Regions from separate parts of the Streptomyces sp. NPDC059499 genome, predicted to be linked through region 2. Evidence: riboswitches for the same ligand, from Rfam matches in the RefSeq annotation. Region 2 holds a riboswitch; each other region holds the start of a gene.

Region 1 (4,450 bases), on a different contig from region 2:
CTGGCCGCCGCCGACCGGGACCCGGAGCGATTCCGCGATGCGGACACGCTGGATCTCGCACGGAGTGACAATCAGCACCTCGGGTACGGGCACGGCATCCACTACTGCCTGGGTGCTCCGCTGGCCCGGCTGGAGGGTCAGGCGGCGTTGGCGACGCTGCTGCGACGCCTTCCTGACCTGCGACTCGCTGCGGAACCTACCGATTTGCGATGGCGGGGCGGTCTCATCATGCGTGGACTGCGCACTCTTCCTGTGGAGTTCGATCCCGGACACCGCTCCGAAAAAAGTGACACTCTGTCAACTCTGTGACTTTCACGTGATCTCCGCTGCATCGACTTGTGACACACGTTCGAGTACGGCTAGGTTCACCGTTCGACTCACCAGTCACACGTCAGTCACACGGAAGGCAATCCCATGGGCTCCGCGAACGGCAGACACCGTCGCCCTCGGCAGGCACCCGCCATCGTCGTCGCCGCAGGCGTCACAGGGTCGGCCATCGCCATCCCGCTGCTCGGCGCGACCGGCGCGCACGCAGCCGACGCCTCGACCTGGGACCGGGTCGCCGAGTGCGAGAGCGGTGGCATGTGGAGCGCCGACCTCGGCAACGGCTACTACGGCGGCCTGCAGCTCTCGCAGGACACCTGGTCGGCCTACGGCGGCACGGCGTTCGCGCCCCGCGCCGACCTGGCCAGCCGCTCGCAGCAGATATCCGTGGCGGAGAAGGTGCTCGACGACCAGGGGGTGACGGCGTGGGCCAGCTGCGCGGTGATCTCCGGGCTCGCGCTCGACAACACGCTCCCCGGTGTCGACCCGGGCAGTGAGCCGACCACCGAGCCGTCGGACACCGCGACCCCGTCCGGCGACACGTCGGCCACCCCCTCGTCCGATGCGTCGGACAACGGGAACAGGAACACGGACAACCGAGGCGGCGAAACCGGCAAGGCCGACAAGTCGAACGGATCCGACAAGTCCGACTCCTCTCCCTCGCCCGAGGCGTCCAAGACCTCTGACGGCTCGACGGAAGCGCCGGGCGGCAAGCACCGCGGCACTCCGGCCCCGGAGGCGAGCGCCGGTACGGGCTCGACGGACGGGCGCGAGTCCGGCCGGCACGCGTCGCGCGGTGACGCCGACGCGCGCGACGGCGGCGACGGAACCTACACCGTTCGCACGGGCGACAACCTCTGGGCGATCGCGGACGCGCAGGAACTGCCCGGCGGCTGGACGGCGCTCTACGAGGCCAACAAGGACGAGCTGGGTTCCGACCCGGACCTGATCCTTCCCGGACAGAACCTCGACCTGGGTCTCGACCTGGGCGCCAAGGCGGACGAGAAGACCGCCGGGGCCGGTGCGGAAGCCGCTGTCGGCAACTGATCCAATTCGGGAAAACACCCCAAATTCGGGGGCAGTTCAGAGGCCTATGTCCACTTATGTCTAAGTGAGACATGGGTCTCTTTGCGTCAACTCACGCTTCTCGCCCGCCTGATTCGCCGACGATGCCTCCGACCTGCGAAAACGAGCCTTCGGCTGATGCGGGTAAGGGCTGATTGTCCGTGATGTCCATCTTTGAATGTGGGGGTTGCCTATGTTTACGGTCGGAACCGCTCGCACCGCGGGCACCTTCGACCGTCACGCCGAATCCTGCCGTCGGCCGAAGGGATTCGACGCGTAAAGCGCCGTAGGCAGGAGCGGGGGACCCAGGTAAGTGCCGGACCCGGCCGTCGGAAGACGGGCGAGGGCCGGCTAGGGGTGAAGTCGCTTGCCAGTGCGAGCGACCGGGCAACTCACAGGCCCGAACCCGACAGCTCACCTCGTAGGCGTCGGTGAGGAGAACCATGCTGCTTTCGAGCAAGGGCAAGCACCGTCGCCCGTCCAAGGCCGTCCGTATCGCCACCCTGGCCGGCGTCGCCGGTGCCGCGGTCGCCGTCCCGCTGATGGGTGCGACCGGCGCCTCCGCCGCCTCCGTCGCCACGTGGGACGCCGTCGCGCAGTGCGAGTCCGGTGGCAACTGGTCCATCAACACGGGCAACGGCTACTACGGCGGTCTGCAGTTCTCGCAGTCCAGCTGGGCAGCCGCCGGCGGTACGCAGTTCGCCGCCCGCGCCGACCTGGCCACCAAGGCACAGCAGATCACCGCAGCCGAGAAGCTCCTCGACCTCCAGGGCCCGGGCGCCTGGGCCTGCGCCGGTGCCGGCGGCCTGACCAACGACGGCGTGGACCCGGGTGTCGACGCCTCCGCGACGGGCGCCGAGAAGGCCGCCAAGCCGGAGCGCAAGGCCGAGCAGCCCACCACGCGCAGCGAGAAGCGCACCGCCCCCGAGGCGTCGAAGACCGTCACGACCCCGACCGGCGACAAGGTCAAGAAGGGTGACGGCGAGTACAAGGTGAAGGCCGGCGACACCCTGAGCACGATCGCCGACGCGAAGAAGGTCAAGGGCGGCTGGGAGAAGCTGTTCAAGCTCAACGACGACATCGTCGAGGACGCCGACCTGATCTTCCCGGGTCAGCAGCTCCACCTGAAGTAGTCCCGGGTCTCTCCTCCCCGAAGGCTTCAGGACCGCGGAAGGGTGTCCGGCGGCACCCGACGCGTTCTCTCCCGGCCCGGCGCACTCACCCCCGTGTGCGCCGGGCCGGGGTCGTTTCCGCGGTGTGCCGCAGGGGCGCACCGGGTGCGAGATCGTTCAACTATTGTGGTTACTGGCCAGTAGATTTCTGGACCTTTGCCCGGAATGCAGGCCCTTGGGTCCTTTTTCGTCCCAGGGGACGGGCGGTCGGCCGACGCAGGGGGCCGAGCCGGTTAGGCTCGGGGCGCAAGGCCACAGTGACCCTGCACAACCAGCGTCATATCCCAGAAGGAGATGCCTCGTGCCGTCCATCGACGTCGTCGTAGCCAGGGAAATCCTCGACTCCCGGGGAAACCCCACGGTCGAGGTCGAGGTTGGCCTCGACGACGGCAGCACGGGACGTGCTGCCGTTCCGTCCGGCGCCTCCACCGGCGCGTTCGAGGCCATCGAGCTTCGCGACGGTGACCCCAACCGCTACCACGGCAAGGGTGTCGAGAAGGCCGTCCTCGCCGTCATCGAGCAGATCGGCCCGGAGCTCGTCGGTTACGACGCCACCGAGCAGCGCCTCATCGACCAGGCGATGTTCGACCTCGACGCCACCGAGAACAAGGGCTCCCTCGGCGCCAACGCCATCCTCGGCGTCTCGCTGGCCGTGGCCCACGCCGCGTCCGAGGCGTCCGACCTGCCGCTGTTCCGCTACCTCGGCGGCCCGAACGCGCACCTGCTGCCCGTTCCGATGATGAACATCCTGAACGGCGGCTCGCACGCCGACTCCAACGTGGACATCCAGGAGTTCATGATCGCGCCGATCGGCGCGGAGTCCTTCTCCGAGGCCCTTCGCTGGGGCGCGGAGATCTACCACACGCTGAAGAAGGTCCTGAAGACCAAGGGCCTGTCCACCGGTCTCGGTGACGAGGGCGGCTTCGCCCCGAACCTCGAGTCCAACCGTGCCGCCCTGGACCTGATCCTCGAAGCCGTCAAGGAAGCCGGCTACGTTCCGGGCCGCGACATCGCGCTCGCTCTGGACGTCGCCGCGTCCGAGTTCTACAAGGACGGCGCGTACGAGTTCGAGGGCAAGTCCCGCTCGGCCGCCGAGATGACCGAGTACTACGAGGAGCTCGTCTCCGCGTACCCGCTGGTCTCCATCGAGGACCCGCTGTACGAGGACGACTGGGCCGGCTGGAAGGTCATCACCGACAAGCTCGGCGGCAAGGTGCAGATCGTCGGTGACGACCTGTTCGTCACCAACCCCGAGCGCCTGGCCCGTGGCATCGAGGAGGGCTCGGCCAACGCCCTGCTCGTCAAGGTCAACCAGATCGGTTCGCTGACCGAGACCCTGGACGCCGTGGAGCTGGCCCAGCGCAACGGCTTCAAGTGCATGATGTCCCACCGCTCCGGTGAGACCGAGGACGTCACGATCGCCGACCTCGCCGTCGCCGTGAACTGCGGCCAGATCAAGACCGGCGCCCCGGCCCGCTCGGACCGTGTCGCCAAGTACAACCAGCTGCTGCGCATCGAGGAGATCCTCGACGACGCCGCGGTGTACGCGGGCCGTTCCGCGTTCCCGCGGTTCCGCTTCGAGGGCTGAGAGCCCGGCAGCAGGAGCTGAGCCTCCCTTCGGTGCACCAGCCTCCGTCCGTCCCCGCACTCGGTCCCGTACCGTGTGCGGGGACGGACGTGCGTAATGGGGAGGCGAGATGGCCGGGAAGGACCGCGACCGGTTCTCCACCGCGACCAGGCTGCGGCTGCTCGGGGAGCAGACCGCGGCCCGCGTGTACCGCTCCCAGAACCGCCGCCAGGCCCGCCGCTCCCGGCTCACCGGCAGGGCCGCGTTCCTGGCCCTGATCGTCTGCTCCCTGGTCGTCGCCCTCGCCTACCCGATGAGGCAG
Region 2 (4,450 bases):
TCCGTGGAGCGGTACCCCGGCGCTCCCTCCCCGTCATCACCCGCTGAGCGAACGGTGCGCCGAGCGCACTGATCACGGGCGTCGCAACGCGTGTGATCAGTGCGCCCGGAGGTGCTCAGAGCGGGAGCAGGTCGGGGCGTTTGGCCTCGACGTGGTCACCGGAGGACTCACCGCGCAGGCGCCGGCCGATCCACGGTACGAGGTACTCGCGGGCCCAGGCCATGTCGTCGCGGCGCACCTCGAGTGCCCCGCGCTGCACCTGCGGAGGCCACACCTGGTCGGGGTCGGCGGGCACGTCGAGGCCGAGGACCTGGGCGGCGCGCAGCGCGACCCGGGTGTGTCCCTCCGCCGAGAGGTGCAGCCGGTCGTTGTCCCAGGCACGCCTGTCCTGCACGGACCGGAGCGACCACAGGTCCAGGACCGGGCAGTCGTAGCGGTCGGCGATGGACCGTACATGGGCGGTGTACGTGGCGATCTTGCCCCGCAGGTGCCGGAGCACCGGAACGCCGCGGGTGTCGAAGCCGGTGGTGATCATGACGGTGCCGACCGAGCGGGTCAGGTCGGCGACCGCGCGCTCGAAGCGTTCGGCCACGTCGTCCGGGTCGGTGCCCGGCCGGATGATGTCGTTGCCGCCCGCGCAGAAGCTCACCAGATCCGGTGCGAGCTCCTTGGCGCGGGGGACCTGCTCCTCGACTATCTGGTCGAGGAGGCGTCCGCGTACGGCGAGATTGGCGTACCGGAAGTTCCCGTGCGGGCCGTCCGCGGGGCCGCCCGCTGCATCGGGGAGTGGGAGCTGGTCCGCCAGAATGACCGCGAAACGGTCCGCCCAGCCGACGAGCGTCCCGTCGGGGCCAGGGTCTCCGACGCCCTCGGTGAAGCTGTCGCCAATCGCTGCGTACGACCCGATGGTGCCTCGCTGTTTGTTTCTCGAATCGTCTGCCACAAGCGCATATCCTGCACCTTCGAATGTGACCTACGCGACCGTAATAAGGGGTTGACGGGTGGTGAGATAGACCACCCGGTCAGGTTTTGGTAAAGCCGGAATAAGCAGAGGGGCGGTGCGCCGCCGCGCACCGCCCCTCTTGGGCTCACCGAGCCGCCTGATTGCGTCAGATGGAGACGCCGTGCGAGCGCAGGTAGGCGATCGGGTCGACGTCCGAGCCGTAGCTCGGGCCGGTACGGACCTCGAAGTGGAGGTGCGGACCGGTGGAGTTGCCGGTGGAACCGGAGAGGCCGATCTGCTGGCCGCCGGTGACGGTCTGGCCGGCCGAGACGCCGAGCGACGACAGGTGGGCGTACTGGGAGTACATGCCGTCGTCGTGCTTGATGACGACCTCGTTGCCGTACGCACCGCTCCAGCCCGCGGAGACCACGGTGCCCGGGCCGATGGACCGGACGCTGGTGCCGGAGGCGGCCTGGAAGTCGGAGCCGGTGTGGTAGCCGCTGGACCAGCTGGCGCCGGCGACGCGGTACTGGGTGGAGACGCCACCGTTGGCCACCGGGGTGGTGTAACCGGAGCTGTTGCTCTCCGAAGCACCGGTGGAGTCGGCGGCGTCGGTGGCCGTCGACGCCTTCTCGGCCGGCGCGGCGGCCTTCGGGGCCGACTTCACCTTCGAGGGGGCGGCCTTGGAGGGGGCGGCCTTGGAAGGCGCGGACTCCGTGGTGGAGCCAGATGCCTTGACGCCGAGGGTCAGCTTCATGCCCGGGAAGATCAGGCTCGGGTTGTCGCCGACGACCTCACGGTTGTCCTTGTACAGCTTCTCCCAGCCGCCCTTGACCTTCTTCTCGGCCGCGATCTTCGCCAGATAGTCACCGGCGACCACGGAGTAGGTCTTGGTGGCGCCGTGCTTCTTCGCCACGGAGGCGGCAGGCGCGTGGTGGGCCGCACTGGCGGCCGCCGGCTTGGCGGCGGGCGCGGACTGCTCGGCGGCGAACGCGCCGGTGGCGCCGATCAGCGGAAGTGCGAGGACGGCGCCGCCGGTCCCTGCGGCGAGGACGCCGCGGGAGATCGGGCTGGCCTTCGTACGACGGTGCTTACCCTTTGCGGGCATGGGGAATTCCTCTCCGGCGCCTGCGAGGTGAGCTGTCGGGTTCGGACTGGAGATGCCCGGCCGCGCTGAGCGCGTCTTGACCCCAAGCCGTTCCGGATCACTCCGGTCGGCGGCTTACCTGGTTCCCCCGCTCCTGCCACACGTGAGTCGGTGCGGATTCCGGGCGGCGGCAGGATTTGGCGTTCCGTCCGGATTGACCGTGACCGTAAGCGAGTCAGGACGCCGGGAACAAGCCACCGGTTGCGTACCGGAATGGGCGATTCAATTCCGGTTCCGAATTCCGGTCACACTCCGTGGATTACGGATCTTGGCTTTCCGCACGGCGTAAGGATTACCTCTCGGCAGTTTCGCCACACACCGTCACGGATATGATCCCGCTCACCTGCCACACCCCATCTCCCGCGCAAGCGGGGCATGTTCTGCTAAATGCACTAATACGGACATGTCATGCTCGCGGGCCGCCGGTCACCCCGGCCGGGAAGGCATCGAAGGGCGAAACGATTGCCCGATGAATCCATGTCGTATCGTCGCGGGCGTGCCCCCGTCGGCGAGCGGCGCCGACGCCAGACACTCCAGGAGTCCTTGTGACGCAGCAGCTGCCAGAGGTTCCGTCGACAGACGTCGAGCTGACCGGGGTCCGCAACTTCCGCGACGTGGGCGGTCTGCCGACCACGGACGGCGGCAGGGTGCGCCACGGGCGCCTCTACCGCAGCGGCCACCTGGCGCACGCCACCGAGACGGACACGGCATTCCTGGCCGGACTCGGCCTCCACACCGTCTTCGACTTCCGCAACGCCGCCGACCACAAGCTCGACGGTCTCGACGTGGAACTGCCTGGTGTCCGGAATGTCAGCATTCCGCTCTCCGACCCGGCCGACGGCGCCGAGTTCTGGCGACTGGTGCGCGACGGCGACATCCAGCAGCTGCGCTCGATCCTCGCCGACGGCAAGGGGACGGCCCGCATGATCGCGTCGTACCGGTCGATCATCACCGACCGCACCGCGGAGCACAGCAGGGTGCTGCACGCGCTGGCCGAGGACAGCGTGCCGGCGCTGATGCACTGCGCGGCGGGCAAGGACCGGGCCGGCCTGTCGATCGCGGTATCGCTGCTTGCCGTCGGCGTCGAGAAGGAGGCCGTCGAGGCCGACTACCTCAAGTCCAACGACGCGCACCGCCGCTACAAGGTGCGGCGCAGCGACACGTCGTCGGCGGGGATGTCGGACGAGGTGTTGGAGCTCCTCAACCCGCTCTTCGGCGCGCATTCCGACTACCTCGCCGCCGCCTTCGCCGCGATCGAGGAGACCTGGGGCGGCACGGACCGCTACCTCAGCGAGGGGCTGAAGCTCGCGCCCGAGACCCGCGAGAGGCTGCGCGAGCGCCTCGTCGAGAAGGCGTAGCGCAGGCGGTCAGCCTTTGCCCGCCACGGTGAACAGGAGAAAGAGGAAGGCCGCGACGACGTGGCCGGCCACCAGATAGGCGACGAGCCGGATGACCACACCCCGGGGCATCTTCCGCTCCTGCGTGTCCTTGGTCTCCCGCGGGCGCGGGGTGAGCGGGTCGTAGTGCTCCGAATCGGACATGGCAGTCCTCTCTTTCGGCTCTCGGGCCGAGGTGTGCGGCAGGTGCGGTGGGGCGTGCGTGGTCAGCGAAGGTGCGTCCCGTTGCCCAGGCACAGCTCGGCCGAGGGGCTCTGCAGCAGGGTGTGGACGAAGAGCAGCTCGGCGCCCCCGCGGTCGAGCGCCGCGATCCGGTGCGGGGTGAGCGAGTCGAAGTGCGCGCTGTCCCCCGGCCCGAGGTCGTGCACGGTCTCCCCCAGACCCACCCTCAGCCGCCCGTCGAGGACATACAGCCATTCCTCGCCCGGGTGCACGCGTACGAGATCACTCTGGGCCCCGTGGGGGACCCGGACCCGCAACGCCTGCATCGCCCGGCCGGAGCCACCGGCCTGCTGGTACATCCAGCCGTCGGCCTCAGCACCACCCGAGGTACCACCCGGGCCGGCGCCCGGAGCTCTTCCCGGGGTCCCTCCGGGCGCGCCGCCCGGAGCGCCCGCGAACGGGCCGCCGCGGACGATGGCGTCACGCTCGGGCGGCATTTCTCCGAGGAGCTCGGAGACCGTCGTACCGTAGATACGTGCGAGCCCGAGCAGCATCGGCAGTGAGGGCTGCCTGCGGCCCGTCTCGAGCCGGGAGAGGTGCGCCGGGGAGAGATCGGCCCGCCGGGCGGCGGTCTCCAGGGTGAGACCCCGGTTGCGGCGCAGGTCGCGCAGGCGCGGCGCGATTCCGGGCAGCTCGTCGGCCGCCCCTCCGTCAGGAGGATTCATGACTCCATTGGGCCAGGATCTTTCCTCGGAGGCAAATTTCTTGCCTCCGAGGCAAAGCATCAACGGTTGGCGACAG
Region 3 (4,450 bases), on a different contig from region 2:
CATGCTCTCCGACTGACCATCGGGGCGCGGCGCTCGGCGCTCCTCCCTTTGGCCGACGACGAGTCGCCTCACGGCGCGGCTCCGGCCAGCCTGGGTGGAGCGCGGTACCGTCCGCAGCCGTGGGCGGACCGGGCAGGAGTGCACAGGTGGGGAAGCGGGACAGGCGGCGCGGCGGAGCTGCTGGAGGTGCCCGCACCCGGCAGTTCGTACGACTGCTGCCCGCACTGATGATCGCGGCCGGGGTGGTCTTCGACCTCAGTACGCCGCCCGATGTCAGTGCGATCCCCCTGTTCGCGGCGGCCCCGCTGATCGCCGCGCCGTTCTTCTCGCTGGCGAGCACGATCCGTACGGCCGTGGCCGCGATCGTGACGGTCCTGGCCATCCGGTTGTACGACGGCACGATCTCGGACGTCGCCCCGGTCACCGAGCTGCTCACCCTGGTCACCGTCTCCGTGCTCGCCCTCGTCATCAACGGAGTCGTCCGGCGCAGCAACGAGCAGCTGGCCTCGGCCCGGGTCATCGCGGAGACCGCGATGCGCGCGGTCCTCCCGACGCCGGACGAGCGGATCGGCGGGCTGCTGGTCGCGGCGCGGTACGAGGCGGCGCAGGCGGACGAGTTCGTCGGCGGTGACCTGTTCGCCGTCGTGGACACCCCGCACGGGGTGCGGCTGGTCGTCGGTGACGTACGGGGCAAGGGACTGGCCGCCGTGGAGGCGGTGGCGGTGGTGATCGGGGCGTTCCGGGAGGCCGCCGAGCAGGAGCTGTCGCTGGAGGGTGTGGCGCAGCGGCTGGAGAGGGCGCTGGCCCGGGAAGGGACCCGACGCGGCGGGCTCGACTCCATGGAGGGGTTCGTCACCGCGGTGCTCGCCGAGATCCCGGCGGGTTCGGGCAGGTTGCGGATCGTCAACCGCGGTCACCCCGAGCCGATCCTGCTGCACGGGGACGGGGCGCTTGAGGTGCTGGCGCCGACTGTGCCCGCGCTGCCGATCGGGATGGACCTGGGGGTGTGGCCGGACCGGTCGGACGAGTGGGAGCTGCCTGCCGGATCGACGCTCCTGGTGTTCACGGACGGCCTCTCCGAGGCGCGGGGCGCCGACGGGGTCTTCTACGACCCTGCGGCCCGGCTGCGCGGCCGGATCTTCCCGGGGCCCGACGAACTGCTCTCGGCGCTCACCGACGACGTGCGGCTGCACACGGGGGGCCATGCCGTGGACGACATGGCGCTGCTCGCGGTCGGCCGGCCCGCGCGGGGGCAGCCGGAGCGGCGGACGACTGTGAAGATCGTGGGGCGGGGCGATGGATGAGTCGTTGCCACGGTGCGTAGTCGAAGGACACCGCTCCGCATAACATATGACGCAACGTCAGAAACTGATGCCCCGGCGGGGAATACTCAACTCGCCCGTTTCGGACCGTTAATCCCCTGAAAGTCCACGTCAAAGCTGTGAATGATCAACGGGAACAGCTTGGAATCGGACCCGGGTGTCTATTAACGTTCGATAACGCAGCGCGGTTGTCCCAGTCGTCGCAAGAGGCGGCACCGTGCGCGAGCGCCGAATTCCGCAAGGAAACCGGGGAACCACCTACATGGGGTGAATCGGACACCTGTGTCTCGTGAGAGACAGAGGGGCCCGTAGGAGACCTTCCTGCTCCGAACCCGTCAGCTAACCCGGTAGGCGAGAAGGAAGGAAAGGAGTGCGCCCACGTGGCGTCCAATCAGCCTGCCCCCGAGGCCCCGTCACCCTTCAGGTCCGACACCCTCGGTGGCGAGGACAGGACGTGGGAGGAATGGAACCCCACCGAGGAGTCCATCCGTCCCGTTCGCGGCAGGCACCGTGTGGCCAAGCAGCGCGGCCTCGCCCGTAGCTCCACCGTCCTCGGCGTAGGCGTCATCGCAGCCGTCGGCGCGGGTGGCATGGCCACTGCGCAGAGCAAGCCGCCGGTCTCCATCTCTCTTCCCGATTCCATCGCGGACAATCTCCCCGACGCCAAGTCCCTGCCCGGCGTGAGCGCGTTCATGTCGGACGACTCCGCGGACAACGGTGCCGTCGCCACGGCCTCCCCGCTCACCACGGCCGGCATCACGGCCGCCGAGGCCGAGCAGGGCACGAGCAACGCCGGTGAGGCGCTGCGCGCCCGCATCCTCCAGCAGGCCGAGCAGCAGCAGGCCGGAGCCGAGGCCGAGGCCAAGGCCGCGGAGGAGAAGGCGGCAGCCGAGGAGGCCGCCGCCAAGGCCGCGAAGCAGCAGAGCGACGCCGAGGCGAAGGCCGCAGCGGAGAAGAAGGCGGCGGAGGTCGCGGCGAAGAAGAAGGCCGAGGCCGAGCGCCTCGCCAAGCTCGCCGCCAGCTACGCGCTCCCGACCTCCTCGTACACGATCACCTCGACCTTCGGCCAGGCCGGTTCGATGTGGTCCTCCGGCTACCACACCGGTCTCGACTTCGCGGCGCCGACGGGCACCCCGATCAAGGCCGTGCACAGCGGCACGGTGAAGTCGGCGGGCTGGTCGGGTTCGTACGGGTACCACACCGTCATCGAGCTGGACGACGGTACGGAGATCTCGTACAGCCACCAGTCCTCGATGGACGTCAGCGCCGGCCAGCGGGTCACCACCGGTGAGACCATCGGCCGCGTCGGTGCCACCGGCAACGTGACGGGCCCTCACCTCCACCTGGAGGTCCACACCGCGGACGGCTCGGGCATCGACCCGATGAGCTGGCTGCGGAGCAAGGGTCTCTCGATCTGAGTTCTTCCGGTCCGAGGGCTCCGCGGTGTGTCCGCAGAGCCCTCGCCGGTTCTCCGCCGAGCGTTCGCGCGGGCGGACAGCCCGTCCGTACCGGACGGACGGCCCACCTGAACTCCGGCGGCCCTGGCGCACCCCCCCCGACGTCAGGGCTGCCGGTCTGCCCGTGGTCGGCATCCGTCGGAATAGTCGCCTGAGCGGACTGGTTTGTTCCAGGTATGACTTCACTCCGCACACTCGGTTCCTCGAGCCTCCAGGTCTTCCCGCTCGCACTCGGCGGCAACGTCTTCGGCTGGACGGCCGACGAGGGCGGGTCCTTCGCCGTCCTGGACGCGTACGCCGCGGCCGGCGGCAACTTCATCGACACGGCCGACTCGTACTCCGCCTGGGCCCCGGGCAACGAGGGCGGCGAGTCGGAGACGCTCGTCGGCAAGTGGCTCGCGTCGCGCTCCAACCGCTCCGACATCGTCGTCGCCACCAAGGTCGGCGCCCACCCCGAGTTCAAGGGGCTCGCCGGCGCGACGATCAAGGGCGCCGCCGAGGCCTCGCTGCGCCGGCTCGGCACCGACCACATCGACCTCTACTACACCCACTTCGACGACGAGACCGTCCCCGTGGAGGAGATCATCACCGCGCTCGACCAGCTGGTGAAGGACGGCAAGGTGCGCGAGATCGCCGCCTCCAACATCAGCCCCGAGCGGCTCCGGGCCTCCCTGGAGTTCTCCGAGCGCGAGGGCCTCGCCCGCTATGTCGCGCTGCAGCCGCACTACAACCTCGTCTCGCGCGACACCTACGAGGGCGAGCTCCAGGACACGGCGGCCGAGGCGGGCCTCGCCGCCGTCCCGTACTTCGCACTGGCCTCCGGCTTCCTCACCGGTAAGTACCGGCCCGGCACAGCGGTCGAGAGCGCACGGGCCGACGGCGCGGCCAGGCACCTGGAGTCGGAACGCGGCCGCAAGGTGCTCGCCGCGCTCGACAGGGTGGCCCAGGAGCACGACGCGGAGATCGCCACGGTCGCGCTGGCCTGGCTCGCCGCCCGGCCGACCGTCGCCGCGCCGATCGCGTCCGCCCGCACGGTCGGGCAGCTGCCCGCACTGGTGGCGGTGGCAGACCTGCGGCTGACCGACGTGGACCTCGCGGACCTCGACGAGGCATCCGCCTGACACTTCACCACCCGCCGGGCTACGCGGAGGGTGGGCGGCTGTCCCGCTGGTGGCCGTCGTGCAGATACGGGTTGTACCCGCCGTAGTGCCGGTGAGGTGCGGGGAGCTGCTGCTGCGGATACGGAGCGGGCTGCTGCGGGAACCTGCGGGGGGACGGGACCGCGACCGGGGCCGTGCCGCGCCGGGCGCGGAACCGGCCCGTCGCGTGGGCCGCGTACGTCAGGGCAGGGCCGGCGACCTCCCGGCGCTGCCACAGGTGGTGCAGCAGCTCCTGCTCGCGCTCGGCGAAGTCCGGGCCGGGTGTGTCGCGGCGGGCTCGCCGGCGCAGCACCGCCAGGGACGTCGCGAACGCCTCGTACTCCGCGACCGCCTGTGCCGCGGCCTTGCCCCGGGCCCGGTCGGTGGTTCCGTGCCAGTGCCGTGCCATGTCGCGGGCCATGCCCCTGGCCCGCATCGAGGCGAGAGACAGGGGTTCGGCGGGAGTCAGCCAGCCGGCCGCCGCGTAGACGGGCAGCTCGGTGGCCAGGGTGCGCAGTTCGCGCTGGCGCGT

What was found. Region 2 has a riboswitch for cyclic di-AMP ahead of ACFW9O_RS27190 (peptidoglycan DD-metalloendopeptidase family protein). Riboswitches for the same ligand answer to the same signal wherever they lie in the genome.
Region 1: it holds a riboswitch for cyclic di-AMP, as region 2 does, so the genes downstream of both, ACFW9O_RS14575 (transglycosylase family protein) here and ACFW9O_RS27190 (peptidoglycan DD-metalloendopeptidase family protein) in region 2, are expected to answer to the same signal.
Region 3: it holds a riboswitch for cyclic di-AMP, as region 2 does, so the genes downstream of both, ACFW9O_RS08735 (M23 family metallopeptidase) here and ACFW9O_RS27190 (peptidoglycan DD-metalloendopeptidase family protein) in region 2, are expected to answer to the same signal.

Annotation. Positions count from the first base shown of each region.
Region 1 covers NZ_JBHYTT010000005.1:98,089-102,538, reverse strand. The annotation lists gene ACFW9O_RS14585 (cytochrome P450) at 1-309, shown strand, start outside; gene ACFW9O_RS14580 (transglycosylase family protein) at 415-1,371, shown strand; cyclic di-AMP (ydaO/yuaA leader) riboswitch at 1,662-1,832, shown strand; gene ACFW9O_RS14575 (transglycosylase family protein) at 1,833-2,522, shown strand; gene eno (phosphopyruvate hydratase) at 2,863-4,149, shown strand; gene ACFW9O_RS14565 (septum formation initiator family protein) at 4,259-4,450, shown strand, end outside.
Region 2 covers NZ_JBHYTT010000013.1:155,901-160,350, reverse strand. The annotation lists gene ACFW9O_RS27200 (STM4011 family radical SAM protein) at 1-47, shown strand, start outside; gene ACFW9O_RS27195 (SGNH/GDSL hydrolase family protein) at 116-943, opposite strand; gene ACFW9O_RS27190 (peptidoglycan DD-metalloendopeptidase family protein) at 1,110-2,051, opposite strand; cyclic di-AMP (ydaO/yuaA leader) riboswitch at 2,056-2,214, opposite strand; gene ACFW9O_RS27185 (tyrosine-protein phosphatase) at 2,636-3,448, shown strand; gene ACFW9O_RS27180 (DUF6126 family protein) at 3,458-3,631, opposite strand; gene ACFW9O_RS27175 (helix-turn-helix domain-containing protein) at 3,694-4,374, opposite strand; gene ACFW9O_RS27170 (aspartate aminotransferase family protein) at 4,434-4,450, opposite strand, start outside.
Region 3 covers NZ_JBHYTT010000002.1:723,207-727,656, forward strand. The annotation lists gene ACFW9O_RS08725 (MerR family transcriptional regulator) at 1-16, shown strand, start outside; gene ACFW9O_RS08730 (PP2C family protein-serine/threonine phosphatase) at 147-1,304, shown strand; cyclic di-AMP (ydaO/yuaA leader) riboswitch at 1,539-1,691, shown strand; gene ACFW9O_RS08735 (M23 family metallopeptidase) at 1,703-2,740, shown strand; gene ACFW9O_RS08740 (aldo/keto reductase) at 2,956-3,900, shown strand; gene ACFW9O_RS08745 (PrsW family intramembrane metalloprotease) at 3,920-4,450, opposite strand, start outside.